DNA from 3 places in the Arthrobacter sp. V1I9 genome. Region 1 is predicted to be linked to each of the others. Evidence: riboswitches for the same ligand, from Rfam matches in the RefSeq annotation. Region 1 holds a riboswitch; each other region holds the start of a gene.
What was found. A riboswitch is a leader RNA that binds a small molecule or an ion and turns the genes downstream of it on or off. The one in region 1 is predicted to bind cyclic di-AMP.
Positions count from the first base shown of each region.

Region 2: it holds a riboswitch for cyclic di-AMP, as region 1 does, so the genes downstream of both, QFZ70_RS14585 (hypothetical protein) here and QFZ70_RS14005 (M23 family metallopeptidase) in region 1, are expected to answer to the same signal.
Region 3: it holds a riboswitch for cyclic di-AMP, as region 1 does, so the genes downstream of both, QFZ70_RS08320 (LysM peptidoglycan-binding domain-containing protein) here and QFZ70_RS14005 (M23 family metallopeptidase) in region 1, are expected to answer to the same signal.

Region 1 is NZ_JAUSYU010000001.1:2,994,914-2,998,177, forward strand. Features, by position in the region: gene QFZ70_RS14000 (C40 family peptidase) at 1-362, opposite strand, end outside; cyclic di-AMP (ydaO/yuaA leader) riboswitch at 433-628, opposite strand; gene QFZ70_RS14005 (M23 family metallopeptidase) at 741-1,562, opposite strand; cyclic di-AMP (ydaO/yuaA leader) riboswitch at 1,573-1,817, opposite strand; gene QFZ70_RS14010 (metal-dependent transcriptional regulator) at 1,936-2,631, opposite strand; gene serC (phosphoserine transaminase) at 2,909-3,264, shown strand, end outside.
Region 2 is NZ_JAUSYU010000001.1:3,130,457-3,133,720, reverse strand. Features, by position in the region: gene QFZ70_RS14590 (glyoxalase superfamily protein) at 1-250, shown strand, start outside; gene QFZ70_RS14585 (hypothetical protein) at 376-1,104, opposite strand; cyclic di-AMP (ydaO/yuaA leader) riboswitch at 1,110-1,270, opposite strand; partial or broken gene QFZ70_RS14580 (response regulator) at 1,457-1,843, opposite strand; gene QFZ70_RS14575 (winged helix-turn-helix domain-containing protein) at 2,466-3,264, shown strand, end outside.
Region 3 is NZ_JAUSYU010000001.1:1,740,603-1,743,866, reverse strand. Features, by position in the region: gene QFZ70_RS08335 (DNA alkylation repair protein) at 1-101, opposite strand, end outside; gene QFZ70_RS08330 (TraR/DksA C4-type zinc finger protein) at 98-454, opposite strand; gene QFZ70_RS08325 (dienelactone hydrolase family protein) at 579-1,562, opposite strand; cyclic di-AMP (ydaO/yuaA leader) riboswitch at 1,827-2,031, shown strand; gene QFZ70_RS08320 (LysM peptidoglycan-binding domain-containing protein) at 2,035-2,895, shown strand; gene QFZ70_RS08315 (YdiU family protein) at 2,996-3,264, opposite strand, start outside.

The DNA of each region.
Region 1 (3,264 bases):
GCTGCTGCCGCTGCGGTGGTCTCTGTGGAAGCCGTAGCGGTGGACTCTGTGGAAACGGTGTCCGTGTCCACGGCCGCGGCCGTGTCATCGTCATCAGAAGTTGACTGGACAGTCACCGGCTCCAGCACGGGAGCTGCGATGGTCTTGACCACCGGACGCTCGAAGGACACGGTAGCCGTGGGTGCCGCAGTGACCGCGAGGGCCGACTGCGCGGACCCTGACTCGGTGGAAGCAGAGACACCAGCGGTGGTGTCCGCCGCGTTGGCCGGCAGGCCCAAGGTCAGGACGAGGCCGGACGCAGCAGCGATAACTGCAGCCTGGCGACCTACTGTCCCGGCATTGGCACTAACAGCCTTGGACATGGTGTCCAGGGGGTTGGTACGAACCGATTGCGCACGGTGGCGCGCAGAATTATGGCGTGAAGACACGAAGGTAGCCTCTCCCAATGCCTGCGAGGTGAGCTGTCGGATTCGGATGGGAGTCACCCGGCCGCGCGGCTTCCTGGGAAGCTTTTGCGACTTAACCCCAAGGCCTTCAAACTGAAGGCCATAATTGGTTCCCCCGCCCCTGCCAGACGATGAAATGCGAACGGACCTTGAGCGGTGGCAGAGTTAGGCAATCCGCACAAGAGCGTCAACTTCGGAAAAGTTGACGCGAGTTAGACGGTACAGCAGTTTTGCTTGAATGTCACATTCAGGTCACGGCAGGTCAACATCATTTGATAGTTCACCGTCACTTGACTAGAGCCAGCCAGTGGGGTCAACAACTTCGCCGTTGACCTGGACCTCGAAGTGCAGGTGGCAGCCTGTGGAGGCTCCCGTGGTCCCGCTGAGGGCCACAACATCCCCGCGGGATACTGTCTGCCCCTCCTTCACACTGAAGGACGAGAGGTGGTTGTACGTGGTTTCCAGGCCGTTGCCGTGGTCCACTACAACGCGATTGCCGCCACCGTACTCGTGCCAGCCCACAAAGGTAACGGTTCCGGTGGCCGCAGCCAGAACGGAGGTGCCGCACTGGGCTACGTAATCCTGTCCGCGGTGGAAATCACCGGAGCCTCCCGTGATGGGGCTGACGCGGTAGCCAAAGGGTGAGGCAGTGCTCAATGCAGCGAGCGGGGCACCGAGGCTTCCGGTGGAAGCGGCGCGGGTGATGGCGCCCGCAGACTGGGCACTGAGCAGCTGTTTGAGCTTCCCGTCCGGGTCCGCTTCGGTGACCACGGCGGACCGGCTGAAGTCGATTTCGGCCTCCGCTTCCGCGGAAATTTTGGGCTGTGGGGCTACAGCGGACGCGGCAACAGGAGAGTTCCCTGACGCATCCGTGGCCATCACGGGACTGGTGGCCGGTACGGTCACGGTAAGCACCAGTCCGGTGGCGGCCAGGGCGACGCCGGCCTTCTGGCCGATGCCGCTGGCAGCAGCGAACTCGGTGATTTGACGGAATGGACCCCGACGCCGGCGCGCATCACGGTGCGGATCGCGGGGGCGTTCCGAGGTGATGACTTCGACAACGCGCGGTGTCGAAGCAGGGACCGCCGCGCGGCGGCGTCCCCTGGAATTGTGCATGGTCAAGAAGGGTTCCTCTCTGGAAAGCCTGCGAAGTTAGCTGTCGGATTCGGGTCAGAGAGTTCAAAGACCCGGTCCGCCGTAAGCAAGCTTCGGCACAGAGATATCCCCGGAGGGATTCCTTCGCTGGAAGAGGCTTGCTGCTGACGGACTTCACCCCAAGGCAGTCCCCCGGCTGCCGCTTGTGGTTCCCCCGCCTCTGCCAGTTACGACTCATGCTCCTGATCCGCTGGCAGAGCTCGGCTCCAGATCAGGTAACGCTTTAATATCAACGCTTCGGTTCAACTATAGAGGGTTAACACCCAAAGTAACAATTCCGTTATCTTTGCGTAACCCACCTCACATGGGGTAGCGAGGCGCGCGGGCCAGCCCGCTAGCGGACGGCCACGAACACGTGCGCGGCCACCTCCGGAGGCAGCTCAAGTGCCCCTTCGATGCCGGGAACCCGGACGGAGATGTAGTCCCCCACCCGCTCCAGCGACACAGCAGCCCCCGGCCTTATGCCGCCCTCATCCAGCTGCGAGAGCAGTTCCGGCTCCACCTGGATGGGCTCGGCAAGCCGGCTGATAGTCACGGCTGAGGCGGGCCCGTAGGACTTCATCGCTTCCAGGAGGCTGATGGCTCCGTCGGCAAAGCCCGGGGACGGCAGCCCGCCCAAGGCGGCCAGCCCGGGAATCGGGTTCCCGTACGGAGACTCGGTGGGGTGGTTAAGCATCTCGTAGATACGGCGTTCCACCCGCTCGCTCATCACATGCTCCCAGCGGCAGGCCTCGTCATGGACGTAGGCCCAGTCCAGCCCAATCACGTCGGCGAGGAGCCGCTCAGCCAGACGGTGCTTGCGCATCACTTCCGTGGCGCGCTTCCGGCCCGTCTCGGTGAGCTCCAGGTGGCGGTCGCCCGAGACGACCACCAGGCCGTCCCGCTCCATTCGGCCGATGGTCTGGGAGACGGTAGGTCCGGAGTGGCGCAGCCTTTCGGCGATACGCGCACGCAGGGCAACGATGTTCTCTTCCTCGAGCTCCAGAATGGTCCGAAGGTACATCTCCGTAGTATCGATCAGATCCGTCATCCAGCTCAGCTCCTCGAGCGCAGTACCTTGCGTTGTCCCACCGTATCGCCTTCACTGCGACGTAGTCCGTGGAAAAGCTTAGCCTATTTTGACTTTGTCCGAATAGTTGCCGACGCCCGCAGGACCGTCTCATTGGCTGGACTATGACGGTTCCGGTTCCCGCCGATACAGCCCAACAAGGCAGAATGAGGGAGGCCCTGGCAGCAGCCATCAGTGACTGCCGGCCATCAACACCCGTCCGGACCAAAGCCGTGTCCATGCCGAAACTGGAGCACCTGTGAGCGAAACCAGCATCACTATTCCCGCCGACCTCCTGCCCAAGGACGGACGGTTCGGCGCCGGGCCGTCCAAGGTCAGGCCGGAGCAGATTGATGCGCTGTCCGCGGCGTCGAAGAACATCCTGGGTACGTCCCACCGGCAGGCCCCGGTCAAGAACCTCGTTGGCTCCGTCCGCGAGGGCCTCAGCCAGTTCTTCCGCGCCCCCGAAGGCTACGAAGTGGTACTCGGCGTCGGCGGTTCCACGGCGTTCTGGGACATTGCAAGCTTCGGCCTGGTGGAAAACAAGGCCCAGCACCTTTCCTTCGGCGAGTTCGGCTCCAAATTCGCCGCGGCCACCAACAAGGCGCCCTTCCT
Region 2 (3,264 bases), 140 kb from region 1:
TGTCCAGCTGACGCCGCCGGGCTCGGCCTGCTCGATCTGCATCGGGGAGGGGCTTACGGACGCACCTCCGGGCACCGGCTCCAACCTCCAGCTCGTGGTAAACGACATCTCTGCCGCGCACCAGCATCTGAAAAACAACGGGGTAGACGTCAGTGACGTCGACATACAGGACTGGGGCCACTTTGTGTACTTCGCAGATCCCGACGGCAACAGGTGGGCCGTCCAGTACATCCCCGGCCGCGGCGCCTGACTTACTGCGACGGGCGGGTCATTTTTCCGGCTTTGAGGTCGGTCATGGTTCACATACGCCGGGCGGCCCGCCCCTCGAGAAGGTGCGGGCCGCGCCGGCTGATGTGTCCTGTGGAACCGGTGTGCTTAGTACCAGTTGTTCGACAGGTGAAAGTTCAGCGCACCACACGGGGACTGGTAGCGCTCCTGGATGTAGTCCAGGCCCCAGTTGATCTGGGTGCGGTAGTTGGTGCGGTAGTCCGCGCCGGCGCTGGCCATCTTCTCGGCCGGCAGGGACTGGACGATGCCGTAGGCGCCGCTGCTCGGGTTGGTGGCCGTGGTGGTCCAGTCCGATTCCTTGGTCCACAGTGTCTTCAGGCACTGCATCTGGTCAGGAGCCCAACCGTAGCTTCCCAGCTTGCTGGCCGCATAAGCCTGGGCGCCGGCGGGATCATTGACCGCGACGACGGGGGCAGGCTTGGGCGCCGGTGCACGCTTCGGTGCAGGTTTTGGTGCCGGTGCAGGCTTGGGAGCGGGTGCCGGTGCGGCTTTCGGAGCCGGTGCGGGCTCGGCCGCCTGCGGAACCACGTTGATTTCCGGCAGGGCTGGAGCAGCAGACTCCGGCGCGGGATTCGCCGTGATCTCGCTCTTCTCGATGCTGAGGCTGGCTTGCGCCTCGGCGGCCTGCGTCTCGGTGGCTGCTACGCGGATGCTGGTTTCCGTAGCCTGCCCTGCAGCGCCCACCCCGATGAGGAGTGCGCATGACGCGGCCACCACGGCGGCGCGCTTGCCGAAGGAAGGGATTTTGCCGGTTTCCGGTGCGGCCTGCGGTGCAGACTCGTTTTTCGGGCGTGGCTGTGCCAGGAACTTGAACATGATGAATCGCCTCTCACACCTGCGGAGTTAGCTGTCGGGTTCGGATGAGGGCATCCGGCCAGACGGAAAGATCACGTGCTGGCTTAACCCCAAGGGCAATCAGTGCCCGGGACGGTGGGTCCCCCGCCTCTGCCTTGGTTCAAGAGGAATCCGGGAAGTGGCAGAGCTTGGCGTCATCCGGATATACGGCCCGAACGGGAACCGTACCTAATCGACGGTACAGGAATTCAAAGCACAAGTCACATTTTGGTAACAGAGATCACGACGGCGGCGCGTCGCCTTGCCGAAAGGCTCGCAGGAACGGCACTGCCAAGGCAAGCCCGTGCGCCGCGGCTGTGACGTCACCGTTACCCTCGCCGTTGACCACAACGGGCTCGTCCGGACGCTGCAGCTGCCAGTTGTACCCGGGCGCCATCACCTTTTCGTCTCTGACGCTTTCGATCACCAGCTACGAGAGGTCCACCTCGCTGAGCTTGAGAGGCTGGCCCTCATCGAGCCGGGCCAGCAGGAGCAGATCTTCTACCGAAGCGGTCATCCGCTCCGACTGGCTCTGCATACGGGCCAGCGACTTTGCGCCGTCGAACCCCGGGAGCATCACGTCAAGAACCAGGACGTTCGGGCGGAAGTCCTTGGCCAGCTTTACGGCCTCAGGGCCCTCCGCAGCCACCGCCACTGATGAGCCGGCCATTCGCAGGCCCATGCTCATCAGCTCGGAAAGGGTTGACTCGTCGTCGACCACCGGGGCGCGGATGGGGCATCCGCCCGGGCGGGAGGGCTGGGGGCGATCGATCGGTGAGCCGCGGCTATGGGTTCCCGCGCCTCGCGAGCTCGTTGTTCCTGAGGCGGAGGACGAGGCATTTTCACTGTCCAAAGCCCGTGCCGCTGGACAGGAGGCCCCGCACGGCTGGGCGATTCCGGCATTCCCGGTGCATCTGAAGAAAAAGCTCGTTGACAAGGGCAGGCCCGAATTTTGTTCACCGTCGGCAGCCCGCTGGACAGAAAACCGGGGAAATGATCAGTAATCTGACCATTCGTCAGAATCGTGATCTGCAGCACATTAAGCGCTTTTGTCTCAATATGCGGACCAAGGCGTCCATTGTTACTTGCAAGTTAGCATTGTTACGCTGCACACTTCCATTGTGAACAAGAACTCAACAGCACCTGCAGCCGCAGACTATTGGCCCAGCACATCAGCTGCTGCCGACATGCGCTGTTGTCGAATGTACGCCTGATCTTCCCACCCCTTGAAGTTCGTAGGCATACGCCCCCCAGCCCAGCGTCGGGCGTCCCTCCCCAATCCATTGCGGGGAACCCAGCATTCGAGCCGCGATGACGGCCATTCACATTGAGGTAAGCATTCCATGTCAGTTGCATCCGGATACGTCCACATTTCTGTCCGTAACGCCGCCAAGGGTGGCCAGCCGTCCGGCCTCCGCCCCGGCTTCGGACCGCGCACGTCGCTCGCTCCCGCAACTTCGGGAAGCAGCTTCCCTGGCCCGGGATACGGCCCCCAGGCCTACAACCCCAACTCCTACGGCCAGCTCCGCGCCGTCCCGCCGTCGGAGTCCGCGCCGGTCACCGCTCCAACCCCTGTAGTGGCCGGGCCGAACCCGGTCCGCCCCGTGGCCAACGACAACGTTGCGCGTGGATTCGTTCTGTACATGGGAATCGATGAGGAAACCGCGGCAGCCGCAGGTACTTCCATCGCCAAGCTCGCCCAGGAAATCCGCGCCTACGCCCAGTCCCTGGTAACCGGAGCCGAGAGCTACGCCGCTGTCGCCGTCGCCCCGGCCGGCACCCCCGGCTCGGCCCTCGACGTCGTCCGCTCGACTTTCGGTGACCCTACGGTCAACACCCGTCAGCGCACAGAAACCCCCCGGCCGCAGCAGCCCCAGGAACCGCGTCCCTCGGGTGTCCTGATCGACCTCGCCCGTCGCGAAGTGCACCTTGATGGTGAATCCCTGAACCTGACGTTCAAGGAGTTCGAGCTCCTGAACTACCTGGTGGAAAACGGCACCCGCACCGTGGGCCGGGACGAACTGCTCGAAGGCCTGTGGCGGAACGCCGAAGAAGTACCCAACGAGCGCACCATCGATGTCCACATCCGCCGCCTCCGCTCCAAGCTCGGCCGCCTCGCCAACACCGTGCGCACCGTCCGCG
Region 3 (3,264 bases), 1.3 Mb from region 1:
CGGCCCTCGACGTCGTCCGCCCGGTACCAGGCGCCCTCGTTCTGCAACGTGCGGTCAACGAATTCAGCGGCAGCCGCCACACGATCCATGCCGCTGCTCATGGGCGCCCTGCCGAGGCGTGCCGGATGCAGAACGGGGTCCACGGCCGTGCCTCCAGCCTGCCTTCGGCGATCGCGTCCCCGCAGACAGCGCAGGTCCCGTAGGTTCCCTCAGCGATTCTGGCCAAGGCTGCGTCCACCTGATCCAGCCCGGCACTGCTCTGCTTCAGCAGGGCGGAGGCCTGGGACAGCTCGAAGGCGATGGTGGAGCCTTCCGGATCGTGTTCGTCATCCACGTTCGAGTCCTGGCGCGCCGAGTTTGCGGAGGCGATGTCCGCGCGGAGCGCCGGAAGGAGGGCAATCTTCCGCTCCCGCTCCTCCTCGAGCAGGATCCGGAATCTTTCAAAGTCGGCCATGGCAAAAGCCTAGCGCGGGTGGTTCGGGTACCCGTTTCAGCCGCGCGTTGAAGGCTGGCGTGCCTTCATCGGTGATGCGATGGAGTTCCGCGCCGACTCAGGGATTGGCAAGGAACGGCGGGGCCTAAAGGTGCTGGCCAAACCAGGCGAGGGTGTCGTTCCACGCGGCCGTGGCCTGGGCTTCGTTGTAGCGGTCGCCGGTGTCGTTGTGGAAGGCGTGGTCCACGCCGGGGTAGACGGTGATCTGGTGGACAACGTCGGTTGCCGCGAGCGCATCCTTGAGCGCAGGCATGGCGGCGGTGATGCGTTTATCACGTTCAGCGTAGACTCCAAAAACTGCCGCTTTGATGCCCGGCACCTTGCCCAGGTCGGGGGCGGGGCCATAAAACGCCGCCGTGGCCTTCAGCCCGTCCAACTCCGTGGCCGCCTGCCAGGTGATGCCGCCGCCGAAGCAGTAGCCGGTCATGGCGATGCGCTGGCCGTCCACAAAGTCCTGGCCCCGGAGATACTCCACCGCTGCCTTGAAGTCGGCAATGTGACGCTGGGCGCCCGCCTGGATGAGGGCACCGGGAACAGCGTCACGGTCCAGGTTCGCAGTCCCGCCTTCTCGGCTCAGCAAATCAAGAGCCAGGGCAACGTACCCCTCTTTCGCAAAGCGCCGCGCCACGTCTTCGATATGGGCTGTCAGCCCTCGGTTCTCATGGCAGATCAGTACTGCAGGGCTGCGCCCCGCCCGCTCCGGCTTGGCCTGGTAGGCGCTGATAGGGGTTCCACCGGACGGAAACTGGATAGTCGCCGTCGTCATCCCTGATGCGCCCTCCGGAAGGGAAAGCGGGCTCTTGGCCGCAGGGACGGCACCTGCGGCCCCTGCGTCGGCCGTTCCGGTGGCCGACGATGTGGAAGGTTCCGGCGTGGGCATGGGGTCGGTGCTCGGCGGTACCTCGCTGGGAGTGCAGCCCACCAGCAACATCGCCGCCGCGGCTGTCGCCGTGCTGCCCGTAATGAAGGCAACCCGCCGGGTGAAGGTCCGCTGGCTCAGCGTACCGGCGCGGTAGTCGTCAAAAAACTCCTCAATCAAGTACTTTTCGTACTTTCCAAGCTGGGTCACGGTGCCTCCTCGGGGTGGGCATATCCTCCTCCGCGCGGCGCTTCCGGGCAAGCTTCCGGCCCCGCCTTCGAGTTCCTTTACTACTTTGTGACCAAAGCAACACAGCTTCCGTAGCAGGAAAGTATCTCGCGAGGTCAGCCGCGTGGTAAATCCAATTCAAGTCATTTGCGGAATGTGATAGAAGCACCTCGCATGTTACCCAAACGTGACAATGCACCCGAAGTCGGGTTAGGGTCTTCAGGTGTCCCTCCCAGACGGGACATTCCCCTCAGTATGCCGAGCCCTGCCACTGACCCGGGAACCCAACGCTTTCCAGCTGGCAGGGACGGGGGAACCACGTTTCCACCGGCCTCACGCGAGGCCTTGGGGTTAAGTCGAGAGCGACACCGTTCATTACGGAATTGCTCCCGGCCGGGTATCTCCAACCCGAACCCGACAGCTCACCCCGCAGGCATGGGAGAGGCGATCAACCGTGTCAAAAAATTCCACCACCGCCCGTCACCGCGCGACTCCGGCCCGCTCAATCGCACTCGAGGGTCTGGCTGTCTCAGCCAAGTCCCTTGGCCGCCCGGCGCTCGCCGTTGCAGCAGCATCCGGCATTGCCTTCGGTGTCGGCGCCCCGGCCCACGCAGGCGTAACCGGTCCGGACACCACCGAGACCACTAACACCCAGGCTTACGCAGCACCGGCTGCTGCAGTGGCTGCCCCCGCAGCAGCTGCAGGCAACGTGCACACCGTTGTTGCCGGCGATACCCTGGGCGCCATCTCGGCCGCCCACGGAGTAGCCCTGAACGATGTCCTGTCCGCCAATGGGCTGTCCATCTCCGCGATCATTTACCCCGGCGACCAGATCAAGGTCCCCGGCGCCGGTTCCGTTGCAGCCGCTCCGGCGGCTCCGGCAGCTGCGGCTCCGGCTCCGGCCGTGACTGCCGCCGCCCCCGCCAACACCGGAATGAACCTGTCCTACGCCTCCACGGCTCCTGCTCCGGCAGCACCCGCCCCGGCAGCTCCCGCGGCCACCGGCACCGGTACCGGCGCAGCCATCCTCGCGAACGCCTACGGCCAGGTGGGCGTCCAGCAGGACTGCACCGCCATGGTGGAGAAGGCTCTCCGTTCCGTGGGCAAGAGCGTTGGCGACCTGGCCCCGGGCCAGTTCTACCAGTACGGCACCACTGTGGGCACCCCGGCTCCCGGTGACCTGGTGATCACCGCCGGTCACGTTGGCGTCTTCGCCGGCAACGGCCAGGTTGTCAGCGGTGGCGTGGACGGCTTCAAGACCGAGGTCCACTCCATCAGCTGGCTCAGCGGCGCTTCCTTCGTCCGCGTAGCGTAGTAACACCACCCAAGCAGGGGCGGCAGACGGGATTGTTCCCGGCGGCCGCCCCTGTTTTGTTTCCGGCCGTCGTGAGCCGGTGCTCAGCTGCCGGGGGCGCTCAGGTCCCGCAGAAGGTCTGGTAGCTGCCGAAGTCCTCCGGCGCTCCCTCGGTGTAGCGTTCCAGCCCTGGCCGCTCAGTGAACGGGGCGCGGACCACTTCAAGGAGCCGGGTGAAGGGATCAAGGTCTCCGTCCGTTGCTGCGGCGAGCGCTTCCTCTACCAGATGGTTGCGTGGGATGTAGGCGGGATTGACCCTGTCCATCAGTTCCGCGTCCGGTTGCAGGGCACGCCACCGCGCAGCCCATGTGTCGAAGGCAGCCAGGTCAA